DNA from 2 places in the Cognatiyoonia sp. IB215182 genome. Region 2 is predicted to be linked to the other one. Evidence: riboswitches for the same ligand, from Rfam matches in the RefSeq annotation. Region 2 holds a riboswitch; the other holds the start of a gene.
What was found. A riboswitch is a leader RNA that binds a small molecule or an ion and turns the genes downstream of it on or off. The one in region 2 is predicted to bind glycine.
Positions count from the first base shown of each region.

Region 1: linked by a shared signal. The riboswitch ahead of SLH47_RS09595 (D-amino acid dehydrogenase) and the one ahead of gcvT (glycine cleavage system aminomethyltransferase GcvT) in region 2 are both predicted to bind glycine.

Region 1 covers NZ_JAXBMB010000004.1:177,837-185,529, forward strand. Annotated here, with positions in the region: gene SLH47_RS09575 (ABC-F family ATP-binding cassette domain-containing protein) at 1-14, opposite strand, end outside; gene SLH47_RS09580 (DNA polymerase IV) at 223-1,476, opposite strand; gene SLH47_RS09585 (NUDIX domain-containing protein) at 1,502-1,939, shown strand; gene SLH47_RS09590 (hypothetical protein) at 2,133-3,119, shown strand; glycine riboswitch at 3,234-3,321, shown strand; gene SLH47_RS09595 (D-amino acid dehydrogenase) at 3,433-4,686, shown strand; gene SLH47_RS09600 (SPFH domain-containing protein) at 4,726-5,619, shown strand; gene SLH47_RS09605 (hypothetical protein) at 5,619-5,891, shown strand; gene pyrF (orotidine-5'-phosphate decarboxylase) at 5,954-6,670, opposite strand; gene SLH47_RS09615 (HEAT repeat domain-containing protein) at 6,717-7,229, shown strand; gene SLH47_RS09620 (hypothetical protein) at 7,231-7,419, opposite strand; gene clpB (ATP-dependent chaperone ClpB) at 7,599-7,693, shown strand, end outside.
Region 2 covers NZ_JAXBMB010000001.1:444,224-451,916, forward strand. Annotated here, with positions in the region: gene cysG (siroheme synthase CysG) at 1-266, shown strand, start outside; gene ubiG (bifunctional 2-polyprenyl-6-hydroxyphenol methylase/3-demethylubiquinol 3-O-methyltransferase UbiG) at 341-1,051, shown strand; gene SLH47_RS02305 (NAD(P)-binding oxidoreductase) at 1,064-1,705, shown strand; partial or broken gene SLH47_RS02310 (hypothetical protein) at 1,889-2,110, shown strand; glycine riboswitch at 2,374-2,458, shown strand; gene gcvT (glycine cleavage system aminomethyltransferase GcvT) at 2,617-3,741, shown strand; gene gcvH (glycine cleavage system protein GcvH) at 3,756-4,115, shown strand; gene gcvP (aminomethyl-transferring glycine dehydrogenase) at 4,128-6,971, shown strand; tRNA gene SLH47_RS02330 (tRNA-Gly) at 7,422-7,495, shown strand; gene SLH47_RS02335 (ABC transporter transmembrane domain-containing protein) at 7,597-7,693, shown strand, end outside.

The sequences.
Region 1 (7,693 bases), on a different contig from region 2:
TTCATAATGCTCATGAGATGCTCTGATCACAAAAGGGTGCCGCAAAAGCGGCCGGATGGGCAGATCAATTTGTGATCATGCCCTGCAAACGAATTTACAGGGCGAAACGGGGACCATGCTGAAGTCGGCGGATGATACGCATGCTCAGCTTGTGCCCTCCCATTGTTCGATGTGATCAATATCCAAACCCTAGGGTTTGGGACAAGGTTCGGTCAAGACCGATTACCGCAAGGCCCGCCCTTTGATAATCGCGTCATGTCCGAACTTCTCGCGGATTTTGTCGGCGGCGCGTTCGGCTTCGGCCCGCTTGGCGGCATCGGGGTCAAGAAGGTCGCCTTCGCGGTCGGCATCGGCATCAGACGTGATGTCGGAGAGGCCCACGCCAAGCAAGCGAAACGGGCCCCTGTCGCTGACCTGATCAAAAAGGCCGCGCGCGGTGCGGTAGACTGTGTCTGCGATTTGTGTCGGGTGGTGCAGGCTTTGCCGTTTTGAGATCAGCTTGAAATCATGCGTTTTGAGCTTCAGCGTCACAACCCGGCCCGCTTTTTCCTTGGCCTTGGCGCGCGCGCTGACCTTTTCGGCCATGCGCCAGAGATGCCCATCAAGGATGTCGATATCCGCCGTATCCTCATGAAATGTGGTTTCATTTGACAGTGTTTTGACTGGTGCATGGGGAGAGATGCGTCGCCCATCCTCACCACGGGCGAGAGAATAGAGACGCTCGCCCATCCCGCCAAACCGCTCGTGCAGATCGCGCCGGTCCCAGCGCAGAAGATCGTCAAACGTGCGGATGCCCGCATTGTTGAGGCTCGTCTGGGCAGCGGGGCCGATCCCCCATATCAGGCGCACGGATTTGGGGCGCAGGAACGCGGTCGTCTCTTCCTTCCCGATGATCGAAAACCCGCGCGGCTTGTCGAGGTCAGAGGCGACCTTGGCCAGAAACTTGTTATGGCTCAGACCGATGGAGCCGGTTAGGCCCAATTCATCTTTCATCCGCCTGACCAGACGGGCGAGCATCACGGCAGGCGGCGCGTGATGCAGGCGCGCGGTTCCGGTCAGGTCCATGAACGCCTCGTCGAGTGATAGGGGTTCGACCACCGGCGTGAGTTCATCCATCATCGCCCGGATGGCGCGGGAGGCTTCGACATAGGCATCAAAGCGGGGGCGGACGACCACGGCCTCCGGGCAAAGCTGCAGCGCCTTGAACATCGGCATCGCGGATTTTACACCCTTGATCCGCGCGACATAGCAGGCGGTGGACACGACGCCACGGCGGCCGCCACCGATAATGACTGGCTTGTCGGCAAGATCAGGATTGTCTCGCTTTTCCACGGACGCATAGAACGCATCGCAATCCATATGCGCGATGCTAAGGTCAAAGAGTTCCGCATGCCGGGTCACGCGCGGGCTGCGACAGGCCGGGCAACGGCCATCGCTTTCAAATGTGGTAAGGCAATCGCGGCAAAGGGCGGGCATATCGCCAATGTAAGAGGGGGAGCGCATGGACACAACGCAACCGCATCACGGGGCCAAGGTGGCGCTGTTTCTTGGTGATCAGTTGGTGAGTATCCTGCGCGATGACCTGCCTCATATTTCCTATCCAAATCTTTGGGATTTGCCGGGTGGCGGGCGCGAGGGCGATGAAACCACATTTGAGACTTTGTCACGCGAGTTGGAAGAAGAACTTGGGCTGGTGCTGCCACATGCCGCGGTTCTGTGGGAGAACAGTTTTCAATCGCTCACAGCGCCTGAAAAATGGAATGCGTTCTTCGTGGCGCAGATGCCTGCCGACACGGTCAACGACATCGTCTTCGGTGATGAGGGCCAGCGCTGGGCATTGTTTGAGATGGACGCTTTCATCGCGTTGCCAGATCGCGTGCCTTCGTATGATGTCCGGTTGGCCAAATGGGTGGCAGAGACGGGTGGGTTGAACTTGTAAGCCGTCGCGCCGTCGTCCTGAAGGCGCATACCCGCTGAGCAGCCGGCACGTTGTCATACAATACCTGTGACCACCGTTCTTCAACATCGTTTTGACGGAGTCGACACTTCAGCCCCACGAGGTCAGAGTAAAGCATCTGACAAGGTGCCAATAGAGGAAACGCAGAATGCGATCAAAGCGGCTCTTATTTTTATTGCTTTTCCTTTCTCCTATTCACGCTGCGGCTGCGACGATTGAAAATGTCTGTTTCGCGAACGTTTGGGAAAGCTGTTCAATCGTTGTTGACGGAACGATCACTGCCGAGACTGTGGCGGATTTTGCGACCAAACAGTCCCAGATGGATGGCGGGAGTGTGATGCTGAACAGCGACGGAGGTGACGCCGCTGCTGCGATTGCCTTGGGCGAGCTGATCCGCGAAAGAGGATTGTCGACTTTTGTTGGCACCAAGGGTTTTGGAGAACCGGGGAGTGGCGTTTGTCAAAATGCGTGTCTTTTTGCCTATGCAGGCGGGGAAGCAAGATACCTTGCATCTGGCAGTCGCCTGTCGTTTTCGGGGCCTGACACATTTGCTGCCGCATCAAACGAAGCAGTTAAAGATGTTGTGCGCGCCACAGCGTTGTTGATGGCGCAATCCATTGATCCGGCAGTCCTGTTGCGAGAGGACGCTTCTGACCCGTTTTCTGATCAGGAGTTGGAGCAATTCAATCTGGTGTACATCCCGGCGCGGGCGTTCTCAGCACTTGTGCTGGAACCTTATAACGGTGGCCTGGTCGCTTTTAGCGAACGGCAGGACACGCCCTATCCATATGATCGCGCGACACATCTCACCGCGTATTGTCGTAGTGATACGGACATACGTTTCCTGTTGACGGCGACGGGCGAGTTTATGTCAGACCGGGGTTCGGCAGAAATCAAGGTATGGAACCAGATGCCAGTCGATCAACCTGCTGTTGAAACCTCCATCGTCATTGATGAGGTCGCAACATGGACAAATGATGGGCGCGGGTTTGTTGAGTTTACACTAGATCGCGACGCTTTGCCCGACATCGCGACGCTGACCGCCATCGATGTAAGCTACCATCTTTCACGTGCGGATGGATCGCGTGTCTGGGCTCGGATTGACCTGGTGGGGATGGACCGCCGCATGATAGGCAGCGTTCTTGAGAACTGCATCTCATAGCTGCGCTGCAGGGGTTTTTAGCAAGCATGCTGACAGTTCGCGCCTATGCGGCCGCTGGCCACATAAATGTGTGTTGCTTTCTGCGGCGATCTGTCTATGAGTTTCCGATAGGAAACACGCTGACCGGGAGAGTTCGGTCAGGTCCGGCGCCGAAGGAGCAACCGCCCCGGTCACTCTCAGGCAAAAGGACCGGTCAGGGTGCAACACGCCGAAGAGAGGCCAGCATGATGGCCCGCCGAAGGAGCAAGCCCGGATCGGGTGAATCTCTCAGGTACAGCAGACGGCGGGGGCTTAGATGGTTCGGAGATGTGCCATGCCTCATATTGCTGTTCTGGGTGCCGGAATTACCGGGGTCACCACCGCTTATGCACTTCACAAACGTGGGTTTGACGTCACTGTTTTTGATCGCCAGCGTTATGCTGCGATGGAAACCAGCTTTGCCAATGGTGGGCAGTTGAGTGCCTCCAACGCGGAAGTGTGGAACCAATGGTCGACCGTGATCAAGGGCATTCGCTGGATGCTGCAGAAAGATGCCCCGCTGTCCGTGAACCCGCGCCCGGGCTGGCACAAGATCAGCTGGATGGCCGCGTTTCTGGCCAATATCCCCCGCTACCGTGCCAACACGATTGAGACCGCGCGTCTTGCGGTGACAGCTAGGGCCGGGCTCACCGAGATGGCCGACCGGTCAGGCGTCGATTTTGATTTCACGCCAGCAGGCATCCTGCATTTCTACAAAAGCCAGAAGGATTTCGACCATGCGCGTCGGGTGACTGGCCTTTTGGCTCATGGCGGCCTCGCGCGGCAAGAGCTGACGCCGGACGAGGTGCTGGCGAAAGAACCCAATCTGCGGGGCGACATTCTGGGCGGGTTCTGGACCGAAAGTGACAGCACTGGTGATATCCATAAATTTGCGGTTGGCTTGGCTGATTGGCTGCGCGGGCAGGGTGTGCAGTTTCAGATGGGGCACGCGGTCGAGGATGTGTGCGCCGACGCCGATTGTGTTACTTTGCGGGGCAAAGAGGAACAGCGCTTTGACGGCATTGTGGTCTGTGCCGGTGTCGCATCGCGGTCCTTCGCCAAGATGCTGGGGGACCGCGTGAATATCTATCCGGTGAAGGGATACTCGATCACCGTGAATCTGGACGGCGCTGCCTCGCAAGCGGCGGCACCCAGCGTTTCGCTGCTTGATGACAAAGCCAAGATCGTGACCTCACGACTTGGCAAGGACCGGTTTAGGATTGCGGGAACGGCCGAGTTCAACGGCGAAAACCGCGACATCCGAGCGGATCGCGTGCAGCCGCTGGTCAAGTGGTGCGAGACCCATTTCCCGGAGGTTAGCACAGAAAACGTCGTTCCTTGGGCGGGCCTGCGCCCGATGATGCCTAATATGATGCCGCGTGTAGGGGCTGGGCGACAGCCGCGGGTGTTCTACAATACCGGCCACGGGCATCTGGGTTGGACCTTGTCGGCGGCAACCGCTGACATTGTGGCGCAAGTTGTCGCGGGGAAAATGCGGCCAAACTTCACCCCAAGTAAATCACAAACTGCTTTGAAAACGGCCCCTTAAATGCATATCTGTCCACCACAATCATAGAGGGACAGCTTTATGCCAATTGAAGAAATGTTTGCCGAATTCCTGGGCCAGAATGTGCTCTACCTGCTGCTGGCGGTGTTCATCATCGTCTGCATCATGGCCGGTGTCCGGATCGTGCCGCAATCCGAGAAATTTGTGGTGGAACGTCTGGGCCGATTGCGGTCGGTTCTTGGGCCAGGGATCAACTTTATCGTGCCATTCCTTGACCGCGTGCGGCACAAAGTGTCGATCCTGGAACGTCAGCTGCCATCAATGCAGCAGGACGCGATTACATCGGACAACGTGCTGCTGCAGGTCGAAACCTCGGTCTTTTACCGGATCATTGAGCCGGAAAAGACAGTGTACCGGATCCGCGACGTGGATGGTGCGATTTCGACGACTGTTGCGGGTATCATCCGGTCCGAGATTGGTCGGATGGAACTGGACCAGGTGCAGGCAAACCGCGCAAATCTGATCGATGCCGTGCGGTCTCAGGTGGCGCAGCAGGTTGATGATTGGGGAATTGAGGTCACTCGGACCGAAATTCTGGATGTGAACCTCGATCAAGCGACGCGCGATGCGATGTTGCAGCAGCTGAACGCCGAACGTGCCCGCCGTGCGCAAGTGACCGAGGCCGAGGGTCAAAAGCGGTCTGTTGAGCTGCAGGCGGATGCGGAGCTTTACGCCGCCGAACAGGACGCGAAGGCGCGCCGGGTTCTTGCGGATGCAGAAGCCTATGCCACGCAGGTCGTTGCCGTCGCGATTGCCGAGAATGGCTTGGAAGCGGCGCAGTATCAGGTTGCGCTGAAACAGGTTGAAGCGTTGAACAAGCTGGGCGATGGTCAGGGTAGCCAGACGGTTGTGTTGCCGGCCAATGCGATTGATGCTTTCGGCAACGCATTCCAGATGTTGAAAGGACGTGGATAATGCCTCTTTGGACGGAATGGTGGGTTTGGATGTCAGCGGCTTTGGTGCTTGCAACGATTGAGGTGCTTGTGCCCAGCTTTGTCTCGCTTGGCTTTGCACTGGGTGCTGCGATGGTCGGCCTCTTGCTGATCTTCGGCGTGTCGGCAAGCGGCCTTGCACTGACCCTGGCCGTCTTCGCCGTTCTGTCGCTGATCTCGTACCTCTTGATGCGCAAGTTTTTCGCCTTGCCCACAGGACAAGTGAAGATCTGGCACAAAGACGTCAACGACTGAGTGCCGCAAAACTCTGACACAGAGTTTTGTTCAAAAAATCTGAGATTTTTTGGCCCCCGACCCTAGTGGTTGGGGGTCATTGCTTGCGGCGAGGCAAGCTCGGCCTGAATATCCAGCGCTGCCTGACGCGGATCAGCCGCTTGCCAGATGGGCCGCCCCACAACCACATGATCCGCCCCGTTTGCGATGGCTTGCGCGGGCGTCATCACCCGTTTCTGATCCCCCAAAGCAGCACCTGCCGGGCGCACACCGGGTGTGACGATTAGCTTGCCTGCTGCTTCTGGCAAGGCCCGGATCAGTACGGCCTCTTGCGGGGACGCGATCACTCCGTCCGCGCCGTTTGCGAGCGCAATCGCAGCCCGTTCCTGCACAAGATCGGCCACGTCACCCGCCTTGATGCACGAGGCGTCCAGATCCTCCCGATCAAGCGACGTCAGGATGGTCACGGCGAGGATCTTCATCTCTGACCCGCCAGCTCCTTCGCGCGCAGCGCGGACCACATGCGGGTCGCCATGCACCGTCAGAAAATCCAAGTCGAATTGCGCGACTCCGCGCACGGCGGCCTCCACCGTGGCACCAATGTCAAAGAACTTCATATCCAGAAAAATGCGCTTGCCATGCTCCTGCTTGAGCTCGTTGGCCAGCGCCAACCCGCCGCCCGTCAGCATGCCCAAACCAATCTTGTAGAAGCTGACGCTGTCGCCGAGCGTCTTGGCCAGTTCCAACCCGTCCAGCACATTGGGGACATCCATTGCAACAATCAGACGGTCATCAGGCATGGCGGGTCCTTTCTGCAGGCTTGCCCAGCGATCTAGCCGTTGACGGGTGTCGGTGCAATCGCCCTATGCTGTCGCCATGGATCTGATCGCACAGCTGCGCGCTTGGGACGGCAAGACAATCGCCGCGCTGAAAGCAGTGGCCGATGATCTGAATGTGGAGAATTATCGGGTCTTACTTGCAGCGTGCCGTGACGAAGATGAGGTCACCGCCCGCGCGGCAAGCTGGGTGTTGAAGGCAGCGTATGAGCGTGGCGCATCCATCCCCTATCCCGCCGATCTCTTTTCGAGGGACCTGCATTGGGAAATCGCGCTGCATCTTCTGCAATCCGTCCAGCATGTCACCGTCGATTTCCCAGTTGAGGTCATCCGGCCTTACCTGACCCACCAAAAGCCGATTGTGCGGGCCTGGGCGCTCGACGCTTATGTCAGGCTCGGCGCTGCGGATGCGGCAGAGGTTCTGGTAAAGGCCGCGGATGATCCCGCCGCGTCGGTGCGCGCCCGTGCCCGCAATCTGGATAAAGAAAAGGCGCAGCCTGTCCCGCAGCCGCGCCCTTCCTGACCTAGCCTTGCAGCAAACGCCGCAACAGGTCGTCCGCGTGAGTGGTTGTGTCGTCCTCGCGGTCGGCAGGAAACGCAGCATCTTCAGCAACTTCCGTCACCCGGCGCAAACGGCGCACAGCTTCGGGAGAGAGTGGGAAAAGCCGCACATTGGTTTGCGACAATCCGGCTTTTCTGGTTGCGTCTGACATTCGGTTTCCTCCGCCGGTCACATAGTATCCAAAGCGCTTTGAATCCCAGTATGGAATTCCTGACCCCGCAGACTTGCGCGGACAGGCATGAATGCCCATCTCTTCTCTGAGGCCCGAAAAGGGCATGTGCCGCAAAGCCGGGCATGCTGATCACCGGGCGCTTGATAAAGGAGAGACCCATGAACTTGGACAAGTTCACCGAGCGGTCGCGCGGTTTCGTGCAAGCTGCCCAGACGATCGCAATGCGTGAGAACCATCAGCGGTTCGCGCCCGA
Region 2 (7,693 bases):
TGGCACTTTATATGGGGGTAGGTGCCGCGGCGGATATCTCGGACCAGCTCGCGCGAAGCCATCGCGGTATCCCGCTTGAGGTGCAGATTGTTGCCAATGCGCAGCGGCCCGGACAGGTGACTGCAACATGCGGCGTTGCGGATATCGCCGCAACGCTTGCTGCACATCAGATCACGGACACTGCGATCCTGTTCATCCGCTGGCCGCTCAGCGTGGCCAGCGCAGGGGTGAGTACCGCGCCAGCGCCAGTGGCGCTGCTCGCATAAACCGCGACATCTCTGACGCTTGAAACCGTGTCCAAAGGGCTAGCTTGTTGTCCGGGCAAGATGAAAGCGCGAAGATGGCAAACCCGGAGCGGAACAATCTGGCAATCTATGATGATGTGGCCGATCAATGGTGGTCGGACGATATCCGCTGGGTTCGCACGCTGAAGAACATGGTGCCGGGCAGGCTCGCCTGGTTTGATCGCTTCATCGATTGGCCCGGCAAGGACGTGCTGGACCTTGGCTGCGCAGGTGGTTTCATGGCAGAGGCGATCCATGACCTTTGTGCGAAGGTTACTGGAATAGACCCCGCCGCAGATGCAATCGCAGCGGCGCGGGCACATGCAGCAGCGACGGGCCGCGAGATCACCTATGATGTCGGTGTGGGCGAGGCGCTGCCTTACCCGGACGATGCATTTGATGCTGTTGTCTGCGTGGATGTGTTGGAACATGTCAGCGACCTGACGCAGGTCATCTCTGAGGTCGCGCGTGTCCTCCGCCCCGGTGGTGTCCTCCTTTTCGACACCATCAACCGCAATCCTCTTGCCCGCTTTGTGACGATCACGATGGCCGAGGATATCCTGCGCATCCTGCCCAAAGGCACGCATGACCCGGCCATGTTCATCAAACCTGCTGAGTTGCGCCGTGAGTTGGAGAATGCGGGCCTGAGCCCCGGCAAAACCGTTGGACTTGGGCCGCGCGGGATCAACCGGCGCGGAGATTTCCTCTTTGGCAGGTTGCCGGGCACGATGGTGATTTTCATGGGGACGGCACAGAAACCGGCCTGAGAAAGGGAACAAATGACCAAGCGCGTGCTGATTATGGGAGCGACCTCGGGGATTGGGAAATGCGCTGTTGAGGTGGGGCTCGCCAGGGGACTGATCGTGCGCGCCTTTTCCCGTCGCGCGGGCGAGATGGCACCGCGCGACAATCTAGAGAGTGTGGCGGGCGATGCGCTGGTCGCTGCCGATGTGGCGGGTGCGCTCGATGGGGTGGATGCGGTGATCTACGCTTTGGGCGTTGAAAAGACGCTCGGCAAACTGTGGAAAAAGGTGACGCTCTTTTCCGCCTCTACTCAGGTTCTTCTGCCGGAGATGGAGAAGGCCGGCGTCAAACGGCTTCTTGCCGTCACCGGTTTCGGCGCGGGCCGCAGCCAGTCCGCGATGAGCACGATTGAGCGAATGGGCCACCGTGCGATCCTTGGGCGGCCATATGCGGATAAGGATATTCAGGAAGAGATGATCATGCAAAGCGCACTTGATTGGACTATCGTGCGGCCCGTGATCCTGACCGATAACCGCGATGCGCTCAGCTATCAGGTGTTGTGCGACTCCGCCATATGGCGCAACGGCCTGATATCGCGCTGGGCGGTCGCCAAATATCTGATCGCTGCTGCGACAGAGGCGCTAAATATCCGCGAAGACGTCGTTCTGGTCCGTTAGAGTCAGGACCCATTGAATTCCGATAAATGGCATGGTTGACGGCTCGCAAACGAGCGCTGAATTTGTCTGATCTTTTCTGGCTCACAGATGCGCAGATGGCTTGCCTTGAGCCCTTGTTCCAGGGGGCCCATGGGTAAGCCACGCGTCGATGAGCTGCGTGTTCTGAGCGGGGTTATCTTCACCCCCGATCGAAAGCGACTCAAGACAACTGCGAAATACGGTTGGCGGCGGTACAAACGTCGCAACCGGATCGGGATCATGTTCGGCAGGCTCAAGGACTGGCGGGGCGTGGCAACCCGATATGCTAGATGTCCGAAGGTCTTCCTGTCTGCCATCGCACGCGCAGCAAGCGTCGTCTACTGGTCTTTAGGGCCGCCCGTGCAGGCGCCCCACTGCAGCCCTTGACCATATCCCGCGGGTGCTGAGGCAGCGTGATCGACGGCTGAACGACTGCAACCCCTGGGGACGAAGCTCACCCCTGTGTGGATGGCTATCGCGAGTGTAGTAAGCGCTCGAATGTGCGGCAGCTGTCATGCTGCGATGGAATGCAAATCACCGAAACAGTCGTTCGAGATCATGGAGAACGTTAAAACTGAACCGCCCTTGCGCCCATTTCGGCATGATTAATTCTCTAGTACTACACCAAAATTTCCGATAGGAGACATATAGCCCACACGTCGGGAGAACCAGATCGCTGGTGCCGAAGGAGCAACCGCCTCGGAATCTCTCAGGCCACAGGACCGACGCAGTGGGGAATAACTCTGGAGAGTGGTGCAAGCGCACCCGCCGAAGGGATAGCGATCTCAGGCAAATGGACAGAGGAGGCACCAAAGCGGGGGCTAAGCCCTCGGACCAACCGGTGCCGCTTGATGTGAACAATCGCGCGGACCTGCGAAAGGTGATGGTGCGCGATGTCAGATTTGCTTCACACTCCCCTGCATGACCTGCACAGGTCGCTTGGCGCGAGGATGGTGCCTTTCGCTGGCTACGAAATGCCTGTCCAGTATTCCCTAGGGGTGATGAAAGAACACCTGCACACCCGCACCAAGGCGGGCTTGTTTGACGTCAGCCACATGGGTCAAGTGGTCGTGTCGGGCGAAAGCTATGCGGATGCGGCGCTGGCGCTGGAGAGTTTGGTTCCAGTCGGCATTTTGGACTTGCCTCAAAACCGTCAGCGCTATGGGTTTATCACCAACGATCAGGGCGGGATCGTGGACGATTTGATGCTGGCCAATCGGGGCGACCATGTGTTTGTGGTTGCGAATGCGGCCTGCAAAGCAGCGGATATCGCGCTGATGCGAGCGACGCTGGAGCCAGATATCACTGTCACCGAGCTCACCGATCGGGCGCTTCTTGCGCTGCAGGGGCCTGCCGCCGAAGAAGTGTTGGCAAAGATGGATCCACGCGTGCGTGACATGGCATTTATGGACGTGGCCACCCTAACACTGAACGGGGCCGTGGCGTGGGTGTCCCGGTCTGGCTACACCGGAGAAGATGGTTTTGAAATCTCGGTGCCGGCGGGGGATGCTACAGCGCTAGCACAAGCTCTGCTCGATCATCCCGACGTTGAAGCAATTGGTTTGGGTGCGCGGGATTCCCTGCGACTTGAGGCGGGTCTTTGTCTGCATGGGCATGACATTGACGCGGAAACGACACCGGTTGAGGCGACCTTGCATTGGGCCATCCAAAAGGTGCGCCGGTCTGGCGGCGCCCGCGCCGGGGGCTTTCCGGGCGCCGACATCGTTCTGGGCCAACTCGCAGCGGGAGCGCGCAAAAGGCGGGTTGGCCTGATCCCGGAAGGCCGCGCGCCGATGCGTGAAGGTGTCGTGCTTTTTGCAAATGTGGATGACGAAACTCCGATTGGCGTCATCACCTCTGGTGGGTTTGGGCCTACCGTGGGGGGGCCGGTCGCCATGGGATATGTGCCTGCCGCACAGGCCGAGGTCGGCACCACCATCTTTGGAGAGCTACGCGGTAAGCGACAGCCGCTGCGTGTGGCAAAGCTCCCATTCACACCCGCGAATTTCAAACGATAAAAGGGAGATATGCCATGAAATACACCGAAGAGCACGAATGGCTCAGGGCTGATGGGGATGTCTACATCGTCGGCATCACCGATCATGCGACCACCCAATTGGGCGATCTGGTGTTTGTGGAACTGCCGGAAGTGGGGACAAGTGTCACCAAAGATGACGAAATCGTCGTAATCGAAAGTGTAAAAGCTGCATCAGACATTCTGGCACCGGTGGACGGAGAGATTACCGCGGTGAACGAAGCCTTGGCCGAAGACCCGAGTCTGGCCAATTCAGACGCGTTTGGCGATGGCTGGTTCTTCAAAATCAAACCGTCTGACCCCTCGCAACTGGACAACATGATGGATGAAGCCGCCTACAAAGCGATGATCGGGTAACGGAGACGCGCCATGACTTTCACACCCACAGACTATCTGCCTTATGATTTCGCCAACCGTCGCCATATCGGCCCGTCGCCGTCGGAAATGGAAGAGATGCTGGCCGTCGTGGGGGCAAAAGACCTTGGCGCATTGATTGACGACACATTACCGCAACGGATCCGCCAACAAAAACCGCTCGCCTTTGGCAAGGCCAAGTCGGAAAGGGAGCTCTTACACCACATGCGTGTCACGGCCTCCAAGAACAAGGTCCTGACCTCGCTGATTGGGCAGGGTTATCACGGCACGGTGACGCCACCGGTTATCCAACGCAACATTCTAGAGAACCCTGCGTGGTACACAGCCTATACACCCTACCAACCTGAGATCAGTCAGGGGCGACTTGAGGCACTTTTGAATTTTCAGACGATGGTGTCCGACCTAACCGGTCTTGAGATCGCAAATGCGTCCTTGTTGGACGAGGCGACGGCCTGCGCTGAGGCGATGACCATGGCCCAACGCGTGAGCAAATCAAAGGCCACGGCCTTCTTTGTGGACGCGAATTGCCACCCGCAGAACATTGCAGTGATCCAAACGCGCGCCGCACCTTTGGGGATTGAGGTGGTAGTTGGCGCACCTGACGATCTGGATGCCAGCGTGGTCTTTGGCGCGATCTTTCAGTTCCCAGGCACCCACGGCCATCTCCGTGACTTCACCGATCAGATCACGCAGCTTCATGACAACAAAGCGATTGGGATCATTGCAGCCGATCCGCTGTCCCTGACCCTGTTAAAAGAACCGGGCGCGATGGGAGCGGATATTGCCGTTGGCACAACGCAACGGTTTGGCGTGCCCGTGGGTTATGGCGGCCCGCATGCTGCCTACATGGCCACGAAACTGGCATTTGCGCGCTCCATGCCCGGCCGGATTGTCGGGGTTTCAATCGACAGCCACGGCAACCGCGCTTATCGCCTGTCGCTGCAAACCCGCGAGCAACATATCCGACGGGAAAAGGCCACATCCAATGTCTGCACCGCACAGGCCTTGCTGGCGGTGATGGCCGGATTCTATGCTGTCTTTCATGGGCCTGAAGGGCTGAAAGCCATCGCGCAACGCATCCACCGCAAAACCGCGCGTCTGGCCGAAGGTCTGAAGCAGGGCGGGTTTGATGTACGCCCCACGACCTTCTTTGACACAATCACCGTGGATGTTGGGCCCTTGCAGTCAGCGGTCATGAAATCTGCAGTTGATGAAGGGATCAACCTGCGCGCGGTTGGCACAACCAAAGTCGGCATCACGCTGGACGAGCGCACACGGCCCTCAGACATCGAGGCAGTCTGGCGGGCGTTTGGCATCGACCGTGAGGATAAGGACTATACGCCGCATTATCACATGCCGGAAAAGCTGATCCGCACCACGCATTTTCTGACCCATCCAGTATTCCACATGAACCGGGCTGAAACAGAGATGATGCGCTACATGCGGCGCCTTTCTGATCGCGACCTGGCGCTGGACCGTGCGATGATCCCGTTGGGCTCTTGCACGATGAAGCTGAATGCGGCCGCAGAGATGATGCCGGTCAGCTGGCGCGAGTTTTCGCTGTTACATCCTTTCTGTCCCAAAGATCAGGCGGCGGGCTATACTGAGATGATCGATGACCTGTCCGCCAAGCTCTGCGACGTGACGGGGTACGACGCAATCTCAATGCAGCCGAATTCCGGGGCGCAAGGTGAATATGCAGGGCTTCTGACCATCGCGGGATACCACCGTGCCAACGGCGAGGCGCACCGCAACATCTGTCTCATCCCGATGAGTGCCCATGGCACGAATCCGGCCTCTGCCCAAATGGTCGGCTGGAAGGTTGTCCCGGTCAAATCAGATGCGAATGGCGATATCGATCTGGATGACTTCAAAGAAAAAGCCGCACTGCACAAGGATAATCTCGCTGGTTGCATGATCACTTATCCTTCGACCCACGGCGTCTTTGAAGAGACAGTGACTGAGGTTTGCCAGATCACCCACGACGCGGGCGGGCAGGTCTACATCGACGGGGCGAATATGAACGCCATGGTGGGCCTCAGCCGTCCGGGCGATCTGGGCGGCGACGTGAGCCACTTGAACCTGCACAAGACGTTCTGCATTCCTCACGGTGGCGGTGGCCCCGGCATGGGACCGATCGGCGTCAAGGACCACCTGATTGCACATCTGCCCGGTGATCCGAATGGTGGTGAGGGGGCTGTAAGCGCCGCGCCATTTGGCTCGCCCTCATTGTTGCCAATCTCGTGGGCCTACTGCCTGATGATGGGCGGCGAAGGCCTGACGCAAGCGACCCGTGTCGCCATCCTCAGCGCGAATTACATTGCCAAACGGCTCGAAGGTGCATTTGAGGTGCTCTACAAAGGGCCCTCGGGCCGCGTAGCGCATGAGTGCATCATCGACACGCGCCCCTATGCAGAGACCGTAGGGGTGACAGTGGATGACATTGCCAAGCGTCTTTCAGACTGCGGCTTTCACGCGCCCACCATGTCCTGGCCCGTTGCAGGTACACTGATGATCGAGCCTACGGAATCTGAAACCAAGGCCGAACTAGACCGGTTCTGCGATGCAATGCTGGGCATCCGGGAAGAGATCCGCCAGATCGAAACCGGCCAGATCGACGCCGAGAACAATCCGCTCAAGAATGCACCACACACGATGGAGGATTTGGTGAAGGACTGGGACCGGCCCTATAGCCGCGAAACCGGATGCTTCCCACCGGGCGCCTTCCGCGTGGACAAATACTGGCCTCCGGTCAACCGCGTCGACAACGTCTGGGGTGACCGCAACCTGGCCTGCACCTGCCCACCCATGGAGGAGTACCTGGACGCAGCGGAGTGATTTGCCCCAGGTGGCAGCCACATTTGATGAGTATTGGGCTGGGTCCAACGCCCGATGAGGCCAACAAGTTCCGAACGTCCGACGTTTAGTGTCGCGACTCAAATGGCATAACCGAAGCGCATTCCAACTGGGATACTCGGTTCCAAGCATCTGATAAGAAGTGTTTCTGGCAAGGTGGATAGTGCGTACCGGAGACACTGTTTCCTGTTCTGACGGCGTCACAACTATATGCCAAGTTCGAAGCCTGAAAAGTCCTCTGGTGCCTTGGTCTTGTCTGCGGAATCATGATGCAGCCTCTTTGCAACTTCAACGTCTGCTTTGCGGCTAAATCCAAATCCACCAATAACGCAGCAAAGGTCCAGAACCAGCCCTTAAAGCATGTCAGTTGCCGTCTACACCAAAGCGTCTCTTGACCTTGGTTAGAAGGTTCAATATTTCCGCTGTGTCGGTGCGGGCGTTGTGTAATGGTAAGACCTCAGCCTTCCAAGCTGATGATACGGGTTCGATTCCCGTCGCCCGCTCCAGTCTTTCATGTTCATAAACGAATAACGCGCATACGCAGACTTGGCTTGTCTATGTGGCGCACCAGTTTTATGTCAGGCCACCAGATCACAAAGGACGCTTGATGGCAGACCCACAGACGCAAAGCCCAGAGGACCGGCCCGTTGGAAAAAGGGTCAGTGCCTTGCGCGCGCTGTGGCCATATATGGTGCCTTACAAGC